3 regions of the Streptococcus pluranimalium genome follow, and region 2 is predicted to be linked to each of the others. Evidence: predicted binding sites of a transcription regulator. Region 2 holds the regulator's gene; each other region holds the start of a gene.
The links. Region 2 encodes CtsR, which represses protease genes until heat stress. Its sites were predicted from a motif close to TTGGTCAAAAAAGGTCAAANA; they were not measured.
Positions count from the first base shown of each region.

Region 1: the regulator CtsR is predicted to act here: its motif matches at 1,804-1,824, upstream of C0J00_RS07535 (ATP-dependent Clp protease ATP-binding subunit).
Region 3: the regulator CtsR is predicted to act here: its motif matches at 1,978-1,998, upstream of C0J00_RS02275 (ATP-dependent Clp protease proteolytic subunit).

Region 1 is NZ_CP025536.1:1,487,955-1,491,241, forward strand. Features, by position in the region: gene C0J00_RS07520 (amino acid ABC transporter ATP-binding protein) at 1-406, opposite strand, end outside; gene C0J00_RS07525 (amino acid ABC transporter permease) at 406-1,092, opposite strand; gene C0J00_RS07530 (YkuJ family protein) at 1,370-1,600, opposite strand; gene C0J00_RS07535 (ATP-dependent Clp protease ATP-binding subunit) at 1,890-3,287, shown strand, end outside.
Region 2 is NZ_CP025536.1:181,552-184,838, reverse strand. Features, by position in the region: gene C0J00_RS01005 (ATP-dependent Clp protease ATP-binding subunit) at 1-1,758, opposite strand, end outside; gene C0J00_RS01000 (CtsR family transcriptional regulator) at 1,758-2,219, opposite strand; gene tsf (translation elongation factor Ts) at 2,414-3,287, opposite strand, start outside.
Region 3 is NZ_CP025536.1:451,825-455,111, reverse strand. Features, by position in the region: gene C0J00_RS02290 (ABC transporter substrate-binding protein) at 1-329, opposite strand, end outside; gene C0J00_RS02285 (DUF2129 domain-containing protein) at 614-871, opposite strand; gene C0J00_RS02275 (ATP-dependent Clp protease proteolytic subunit) at 1,247-1,837, opposite strand; gene upp (uracil phosphoribosyltransferase) at 2,100-2,729, opposite strand; gene C0J00_RS02265 (MalY/PatB family protein) at 2,821-3,287, opposite strand, start outside.

The sequences.
Region 1 (3,287 bases), 760 kb from region 2:
CATTCGCCTTGTCACGAAGACCAACTTTATCAAGAAGGTCATAGGCTTTGCTTTCGGCTTCAGATTTAGATAACCCTTTTGTTTTAATCGGCGATAAGGTAATGTTTTCCAAAATACTCATATTTGGAAAGAGATTAAACTGTTGGAAAACCATTCCCATTTTTTCACGCATTTTAAAAACGTCATTCTTTTTGTCTGTAATATCCACACCTTCAAAGGTAACCTTACCCTTGGTTGGGATTTCCAGTAAGTTCATGGTTCTTAGAAAAGTTGACTTCCCTGATCCAGAAGGTCCTATGATAACCACGACTTCACCCTTATAAATGTCAAGGTCAATACCTTTTAAGACTTCGTTTTTACCGAAATACTTATGTAAATTCTCAATTGAAATCAAAGTTTCTGTCATCAGAGCGTCCCTCCATTACCCATACGTTTTTCAAGAAGTTTTAATAAACTTGACATAGCTGTTGTAACCATTAAGTAATAGAATGCCGCAAACAACAATGGCTCAACAGGAATATAAGTCGCCGCTACAACAGATTGGGCACCATTCCAAAGCTCCATTACCCCAATCGTTTGTAACAGTGAACTATCCTTGATAATCGTAATAAATTCATTACCCAAGGCTGGCAAAATATTTTTTATCGCTTGAGGTAAAATAACATAGCGCATAGCATTTTTAGGTTTTATACCAAGTGAATAAGCCGCTTCCAGCTGACCTTTTGGTACAGACTCAATACCAGCACGAACAGATTCCGAAATATAGGCACCACTGTTTAATGAAATAATGATGATACCTGGTAGTAGACGGGTAAAGTCCATATCTAAAACACCAAAACCAATCGTTGGTGCGCCATTAAAATGCATCCAAGCAAAAGCAATCATAATCTGAACAACCATGGGAGTTCCACGGAAAATCCAAACATAAATACCTGCCAACCATGCTAAAGGTTTAAAGGAGCTGCGTTTTAATAAAGCAATTAAGATACCAATAATAGTCCCAAAGAAAACGACACAAGCTGAAATCATAATCGTCACTAAGACACCGTAGTTAAAGTAGGCCCAATATTTGGGAAGGAATGAAAAATCCATAATGAACTCCTGTTAATAAAATATAAAAACAATCATAGCATATATGCGTATAAAAAACAATGTTTTTAGTATTTTTATGCAAATTTTCATTAACAGAACGATGATGACTTTAAGAAGGCTATAGAAATCAGTAACGATAGCAATAAGCCCGCAAGTATAGACTTTTATCACTGACAATTACTATCTATTTTATATAGTATCTGACAAAAAAAGTATCATCAATCTCATTTCAAAAAAAATAAGCTGGGAAATAGTTCCCCAACTCATTTCAATCATCTTAGTAAAGCAAATCGTAGATTTCCATTGCAATCAGATCAATGCTATCAAATGAATAAGTTTCTCTAGCTTCAACGTCACGCAAAGTAAAAACTGGTCCATTTTCTGGATCATTGCTAAATGCTACTTCTGCAACAACAACTCCTTCACGTTCAAAGTTACGTTTTAAATTACCACCATCTGTCGCCATAAGCTCAAGGCGGTTAATAATTCTCACTAAATGTGACTCCATATCAAACTCCTCTATTTATTATATTAGTCCTTCTTATTTTACCATAAATGAATGGCAAAGTAACTCCGAATCCACTATTTTCATAATAAAGATGATTTTCATAAAGGTAAGCAGTTAGTATTAGCACTCTTTCAATTAGAGTGCTAATTTTTAAACTTTTTACTTGCAATGTTGCTCCATAGTGCTATAATAAAAACAGATAAAGTTTGACTATATTTGACCAAAAAATATTTTGGACATTATCATTATGACTTTATTGTAAAAATCTCTCAAAAAGCGAGGTATGTCTATGCTTTGTCAAAATTGTCAATTAAACGAATCAACTATCCATTTATATACTAATGTTAATGGTAAACAGAAACAAGTCGATCTTTGCCAAAACTGTTATCAAATTATGAAAACAGATCCCAAAAACAACCTTTTATCTAATCTGGGTCGAGAAAACGCATCATCTTCTATGAATCCATTTTTTGATGATTTCTTCGGTGACTTAAATAACTTCCGTGCCTTCAGCGGTGACCTTCCAAACAGTCCTAAAACACAATCTGGTGGTCAGGGAGGAAACAATGGAATTGGAAATCGTCATCCAAATGCTCCACTAGGCGGTGCTCAACAAAAGCCTCAAGGACTCTTAGAAGAGTTCGGTATTAATATCACTGATATTGCACGCCAAGGCGATATTGATCCCGTTATTGGTCGCGATGAAGAAATCCTTCGTGTTATCGAAATTCTAAACCGTCGTACCAAAAATAATCCTGTCCTCATTGGTGAGCCAGGTGTTGGTAAAACTGCTGTCGTTGAAGGACTGGCTCAAAAGATTGTTGACGCTGATGTTCCTCAAAAACTCCAAGGAAAGCAAGTCATCCGTTTGGATGTTGTCAGCCTTGTTCAGGGGACAGGCATCCGTGGACAATTTGAAGAACGTATGCAAAAACTCATGGAAGAAATCCGTAATCGTCAAGATGTGATTCTCTTCATTGATGAGATTCATGAGATTGTTGGTGCAGGTAATGCTGGTGATGGAAACATGGACGCCGGCAATATCCTAAAACCTGCTCTAGCTCGTGGTGAGCTACAACTAGTCGGTGCTACTACTCTCAATGAATATCGTATCATTGAAAAAGATGCTGCTCTGGAACGTCGTATGCAGCCCGTCAAAGTTGATGAGCCAAGTGTTGAGGAAACTATCACCATCTTAAAAGGTATTCAACCAAAATACGAAGACTATCACCATGTCAAATATAGCCCTGATGCGATTGAAGCGGCAGCTATCCTTTCAAATCGTTACATTCAAGATCGCTTCCTTCCAGATAAGGCTATCGATCTACTTGATGAAGCTGGATCTAAAATGAATTTAACCTTAAATTTTGTTGATCCACAAGAAATCGATCAACGTCTGGTGGAAGCCGAAAACCTCAAAGCTCAAGCGACTCGAGATGAAGATTATGAACGCGCAGCTTATTTCCGTGACCAAATTGCTAAATACAAAGAAATGCAAGCGCAAAAAATCGATGACCACGATACTCCAGTCATCACTGAAAAAAATATCGAAGCCATCATTGAACAAAAAACTAATATTCCAGTCGGCGATCTCAAAGAAAAAGAACAAAGTCAATTAATTCATTTGGCTGACGACCTTAAATCACACGTTATTGGACAAGACGATGCTGTTGATAAAATTGCAAAA
Region 2 (3,287 bases):
TTTTTCCATATACTCAGACATGTCAAAACGAATGAGGGCTGATTCATCATCAAAAAGGACTTCCGCCAAAGCCTTAGCCAACTCCGTCTTACCAACTCCAGTTGGCCCCAAGAACATGAAAGATCCGATAGGACGTTTACCAGTCCTAATACCCGACTGGTTACGACGAATGGCCCGACTAATCGCCGAAATCGCCGTATCTTGCCCAATCACACGCTTATGCAACTCTTTTTCCAAATTGAGATACTTCTGATTGTCAGCCTGTGTCATTTTTTCCACAGGAATTCCTGTTAGACGACTGAGGGTAGACATGATGTGCTCTTCGGTTACCTTGATAACTTTTGGAAGAGCAACCTTCTCTTCCTTCTTGAGCAAACGAGAGACAGCTTTAAAATCACCATCTAAAAGGGCTTCATCAATAGGAGATAACTCTACTTGCGCTTCTTTTTTAACCATGGTCTGAACCGTGGCACTGGCTTCATCCATCAAATCAATGGCAGAATCAGGCAGGTTTTTACTAGTCATATAACGGTGAGCAGACTTAACCGCTGTCATCAAAGCTTCATCTGATAGTGACACATGATGATAGGCTTCATAACTCGGACGTAATCCTTTCAAAATCTCAAAAGCATCTGCAACTGATGGCTCTTCAATAACAATTTTAGCAAAACGACGCGATAGAGCAGCATCTTTTTCAATATGTTTTTGGTACTCTTCTTGTGTTGTAGCCCCAACCATGTGGAGGGTTCCACGAGAAAGAGCAGGCTTTAGGATATTAGCCGCATCAAGTGTGCTATCAATACCACTACCAGAACCCATAATAGTATGCATCTCATCCACAAAAAGAATGATATGACCATCGGCTTCGATATCATCAATAATTTGGTTCATACGCTCTTCAAAGTCACCACGGAAACGCGTTCCCGCAACTACACTCATCATGTCCAATTCAAGAACGCGCATGTCGCGTAACTCATAAGGAATCTCACCGCTCGCAATACGTTGTGCTAATCCATAAGCTAGGGCAGTTTTACCAACACCAGCATCACCAACTAAGACTGGGTTATTCTTGGTTTTACGGCTAAGCACCTGTACCATGCGAGAGACTTCTTTGTCACGACCAACAACTGCTTCGAGTGCTCCAGCTTCCGCCATGGCTGTCAAATCGCGAGTAAAATCCGATAACTCACCTGCAGTTGACGGTGGTTTCATCATATCTGTAAAATTATTCGCTTTAGGACGTTTTGGTTTTTTCAATTCATGAATGGCCTTGACTTGGTCTTTCGTAAAACCAGCATGCTTCTCTAAACCTTGGCGAATACTAAAAATTGAAGCGCCTTCGCCATCATTTTTTAGTTTGAAACCAGCTAACTCAAGGACACGGATAGGCATCCTGTCAGGACTTAAAAGCATAGCCATGAGAACATGCTCCGTACCGACTTCATCATCTCCAGTAATAAGACTAATTTGCTCCGCAAAAGCCAACATATCAGCCGTTGCAACTGATTGTTCATGAAAATCAAAGTGATTGATACTATCATCAAAAGTCTTTTCTGACGCTAAAATAGCTGCTGCAAAATAATCATTCTCACCAGTTTCGCTATCGAATTCTCGGAAAGTCAGCCCTGCAATTGTTTCATCACTAGAAATCAATCCAAGTAAAAGATGCCAACTTTCTAAGAGCTGACAAGAAAATCGTGTAGCAATAATTTGAGACAGGCCAAAAACATCCTGCATTTTTTGTGAATACTTAACCATTATGATTCCTTTTTCCTATCTAAACGATGGAGGAGTTTTTTTAACATGCGAGTTCTGATAAAAGGAGCTTCTTGTCCTAACACAGCATCAGACGTCATCGATAAAAGTATATTACCTTCTCGCTCTGTAATAACATGCTCTTCAAATAAAAGCTGAATCAGATCATCAAACACCTGCTGACTCACCCGCTCACCAATCGTTGCCATTAGAGAGCCAAGTAGCTGATGATTATCCGAGAACTTAACCTTTGCAATGCGGATATAGCCACCTCCGCCACGTTTACTCTCAACCAAGTAACCTCTACTCTCAGTAAAGCGTGTCTTTATGACATAATTAATTTGACTGGGCACAACTTGAAAAGACTCAGCAAGATGGGATCGCTTGATTTCGGTCATACCTGACTGCCCCAGTAACTGTTTGATATACTCTTCAATCTGGTCCGAAGTATTTTTTGATGGCATTAAAGACTCCCTTTCTCACTTTGACTATAACTGACTATCATTATAGCAAAATTTAGCGTTATTTTAAACTGAAACCTTTACGCTTTTTACTAAAACACAAAAATGAGTGACGTTCTATCGTTTTCAACTAACATAAAAACACCTCCGTTTCCCTAAAAGAGAAACAGAGGTGTCTGAGATTAACAACTAATCAATTATTTACCAAGAGCCGCTGCCATTGTAGCTGCAACTTCATTTTCAAAGTCGTTTGAAGCTTTTTCGATACCTTCACCAACTTCGAAACGAGCAAATGCAACAACTTTAGCATTTACTGATTCTAGGTATTGCTCAACAGTTTTGCTGTCGTCCATGATGTAAACTTGTGCAAGAAGTGTGTACTGTTGGTCAACTTTAGTGTTGTCAAGCATGAAGCGGTCCATTTTACCTGGGATGATTTTGTCCCAGATTTTTTCTGGTTTACCTTCAGCTGCAAGTTCAGCTTTGATTTCTTCCTCAGCTTTTGCAATCACTTCATCAGTCAACTGAGATTTTGATCCATACGCAAGGTGTGGGAGAGCTGGTTTGTTAACCATAGCACGTGATTCGTTGTCTTGATCGATAACGTGGTTCAATTGTGCCAATTCATCTTTGACAAATTGCTCATCAAGCTCAGTGTATGAAAGAACTGATGGGTTCATTGCAGCGATGTGCATTGAAACTTGTTTAGCAAGTGCTTCGTCGCCACCTTCGATAACTGAGATAACACCGATACGTCCACCGTTGTGTTGGTATGCTCCGAATGCTTGGTCATCAGATTTTTCGATAACTGCGAAACGACGGAATGAGATTTTCTCTCCGATTGTAGCAGTTGCGTTAACGTATGCTTCTTCAAGTGTTTCACCTGAAGCCAATTTAACTTTAACAGCTTCTTCGTTGTTAGCTGGTTTAGCTGCTGCAAGTGCTTTTGCAGTTTCGTTAACCAACTCAACGAATTGAGCGTTTTTAGCAACAAAGTCAGTTTCAGCGTTAACTTCAACAACAGCTGCAACGTTACCGTCAACATAAACACCAGTCAAACCTTCAGCAGCT
Region 3 (3,287 bases), 270 kb from region 2:
TTAACTTCACTTTCAGTTGTCAAGTTAGTTGTAACCGTCGCAGCCTCTGAGTTATCAGATTTGTTATCTTTAACAAAAGCTTTGATTTTTTTACCATCAACACCACCATCTTTATTGATCTCATCGATGGCAAGTTGAGCACCGTTTTTACCTGCATTACCATAAGCAGAAACATCACCTGTTGACTCAAAGTTCAATCCAACTTTAAGTGTGTCACCAACCTTTGTTCCTTCTGCGTTTGAACTTGAACTACCTGGTGCAGCACCACAAGCTGAAAGAACTGCTGTACTCATAAATGCAACAGCTGCAAATGTTAATTTTTTCTTCATAGAATAATCTCCTTCAAGTATGTTACATAATAATACTGAATTATCAGAATATTGTCAATAGATTTTTTCTGAATTTTTCAAATTCCTTAAAATGCAGTAATAGCAATCTTTCAAGAGTTTTTAACCTCTCCACATGTGTCATTTCTTAAAATGGTCTTTTCTATCAAAAAAGATTGGTTGGAAAAACAGTTCAAAACAAAGAACTGTCTTCCAACCAATCATTCTAAACTACTTTATTGCCATCATAACTTTTCTGATGATTATATTTTTTATATGGTTTTTATTTATTCTGTTTCATGGTTTCCTAAATTACCTACAAAATTCATATCAATAGCATCAAGTGCTGAGAGTTTGACTTTTTTAACAAATTTCATTGACTTCAAACTTTCTAGAACAGCCGCTTCTTGTTCTTTATCGATATAGATGATGAGGTATTTAAAGCGGCGGGAATGGTACACCATATCACCCAACTTACTTAACTTTCTAGCATCACGGTTGTAATAGAGATAAACCGCAAGACCAATTCTTTCTTTGATTTCCATAATATCCTTTTTTTCTGTTTCAATCTTATTGCTACCATTATAGCAAATTTTCCAAAATAAAAAACCTGCTAGGAGCAGGTTCCAGATTGAAAACAAAGTCTTTTTGAAACTTTCCTTAGGTGATAGCGGACGGCAGCGACTCCCTTTAGGATTCCATGCCTAAGATTTGAACCTAAAGTTTCAAATCTTCCGAGTGGCTGAAACACTATTGTTTCAGCCACTTTTATCACATCGGAAAGTTTCGGTTTGGGCTCGCTTCGCTCGCTAAAAATGATTATTTTTGTAAAGCAGCGTAAAACATTTTTGAAATAAAATAGGTTTGTCTACGTTCTCAAACCAGATAGGAGCAGGCTCTTTATTTTGAGATGATATCAATTATTTCAACTCATTATTATCCATGATAGCGTCAATGAAACCATACTCAAGGGTTTCCTCAGCATCCATCCAACGATCACGTTCAGCATCAATATGGATTTTCTCCATAGTTTGTCCTGAGTTATCAGAAAGAATTTTTTCTAATTTGTGACGTGTTTTCAAGAGGTGTTCAGCCGCAATAGCCATATCCGTTTGTTGGGTACCTCCACCAGTACCGCCCATTGGTTGGTGCATCATGTATTCTGCATTTGGTAACATAAAACGTTTGCCTTTAGCACCTGATGAAGCGATAATAGTTCCCATTGAAGCTGCCATTCCCATAACAATAGTTTGGACATCAGCTTTTATGAAGTTCATGGTATCAACAATTGCTAAGCCAGCTGAAACCGAACCCCCTGGTGTGTTAACGTAAAGGTAAATATCTTTGGTTGGATCCTGTGCATCCAAGAAGAGCAACTGGGCAATCACTGAGTTAGCCATGTTGTCTTCAACTGGACCAGTCAACATGATAATACGGTCTTTTAAGAGACGTGAATAAATATCGTAAGAGCGTTCGCCACGTGATGTTTGTTCAATAACTACTGGAATCATACTTTTTCTCCATTTTTCTTAAGATACAAGACCTAGACTTACCAAGGATATCTTCCTGATTGTCAAGGCACTTGTAAGGATTTTGATTTTCCTTTGATAAACTCAGTTACCAAATTTCTGATTGACTCTATTATAGGTTATAGGTCAATAAAGGTCAAATAAAAAACTCAATTTTTAGCATTCTATATACAAGAGTGCTAATTTTTGTCTAAAAAGGAAAGAGCAATCCATTGCTCTCCTTCGGCTAATGCCAACACTATTTCTATTTTGTACCAAAGAGACGATCACCTGCATCACCTAGACCTGGAACAATGTAGCCATGCTCATTGAGTTTTTCATCAAGCGAAGCTGTGTAGATATCTACATCTGGGTGTGCTGCTTGTAATTTTTCAACACCTTCTGGTGCAGCCACCAAACAAACAAAGCGGATATTGGTCGCACCACGTTTTTTTAGTGAATCTACAGCCAAGATAGCTGAACCACCAGTAGCAAGCATTGGATCAACCAAGAAAATTTGACGTTGATCAATATCTTCTGGTAGTTTGACCAAGTACTCAACTGGTTCAAGTGTTTCTTCGTCACGATACATCCCTATGTGACCAACTTTGGCAGCTGGAACCAGACTCAGCAGGCCGTCAACCATACCGATACCAGCACGAAGAATAGGAACGATAGCTAATTTTTTACCAGCCAATTGTTTCTGAACAGTTGTTGTCACTGGCGTTTCAATTTCAACGTCTTCAAGAGGTAAGTCACGAGACACTTCGTACCCCATCAACATAGCAATTTCATCAACTAATTCTCTAAAATCTTTTGTCGGAGTTGTTGAACGACGTAGGATTGAGAGTTTATGTTGAATGAGCGGATGTGAAATGACTTGGAATTTTCCCATGATGTGAAACCACTTTCTATTGTTTTTATTTATTATACCAAAAAATCCTCCTTGAGGGGAAGATTTGGGTGGTCAATGTCATTATTTTCCACTAGATTTTGGGAAAGACTTTTACCAAGCGATTAAGTGCTTTCTCTAGTAAATGTGTAGGTGTGGCTGTGTTCAAGCGGAAATGATACTCTCCTTCTTTTCCAAACGTTAAACCATCATTCAAAATCAATTTGGCATCTTCTTGAATCATTCGACCCAGTTCATTATGATCGATACCATAATCAGAAAAATCTAGCCAAACTAAGTAGGTGCCTTCTGGCTTCATAACTTTGATCTTTGTTTTGGTTCTCAAGGTTTGGGTGAGTAAATTGATATTCATCTCAAGAACAGTTTTCAGCTCATCTAGCCAAGCTTTTCCGTCTCTAAGAGCTATTTCTGTGGCCAAAAAGCCTAACGTCGAAACTTCGTGTTGATTGTTAACTAATTGGGCATCTTTAAAAGCTTTTCTTAGTTTAGCATTTGGGATTAGTGCAAAGCTATTCTTGGTCCCTGCAATATTGAAGGTCT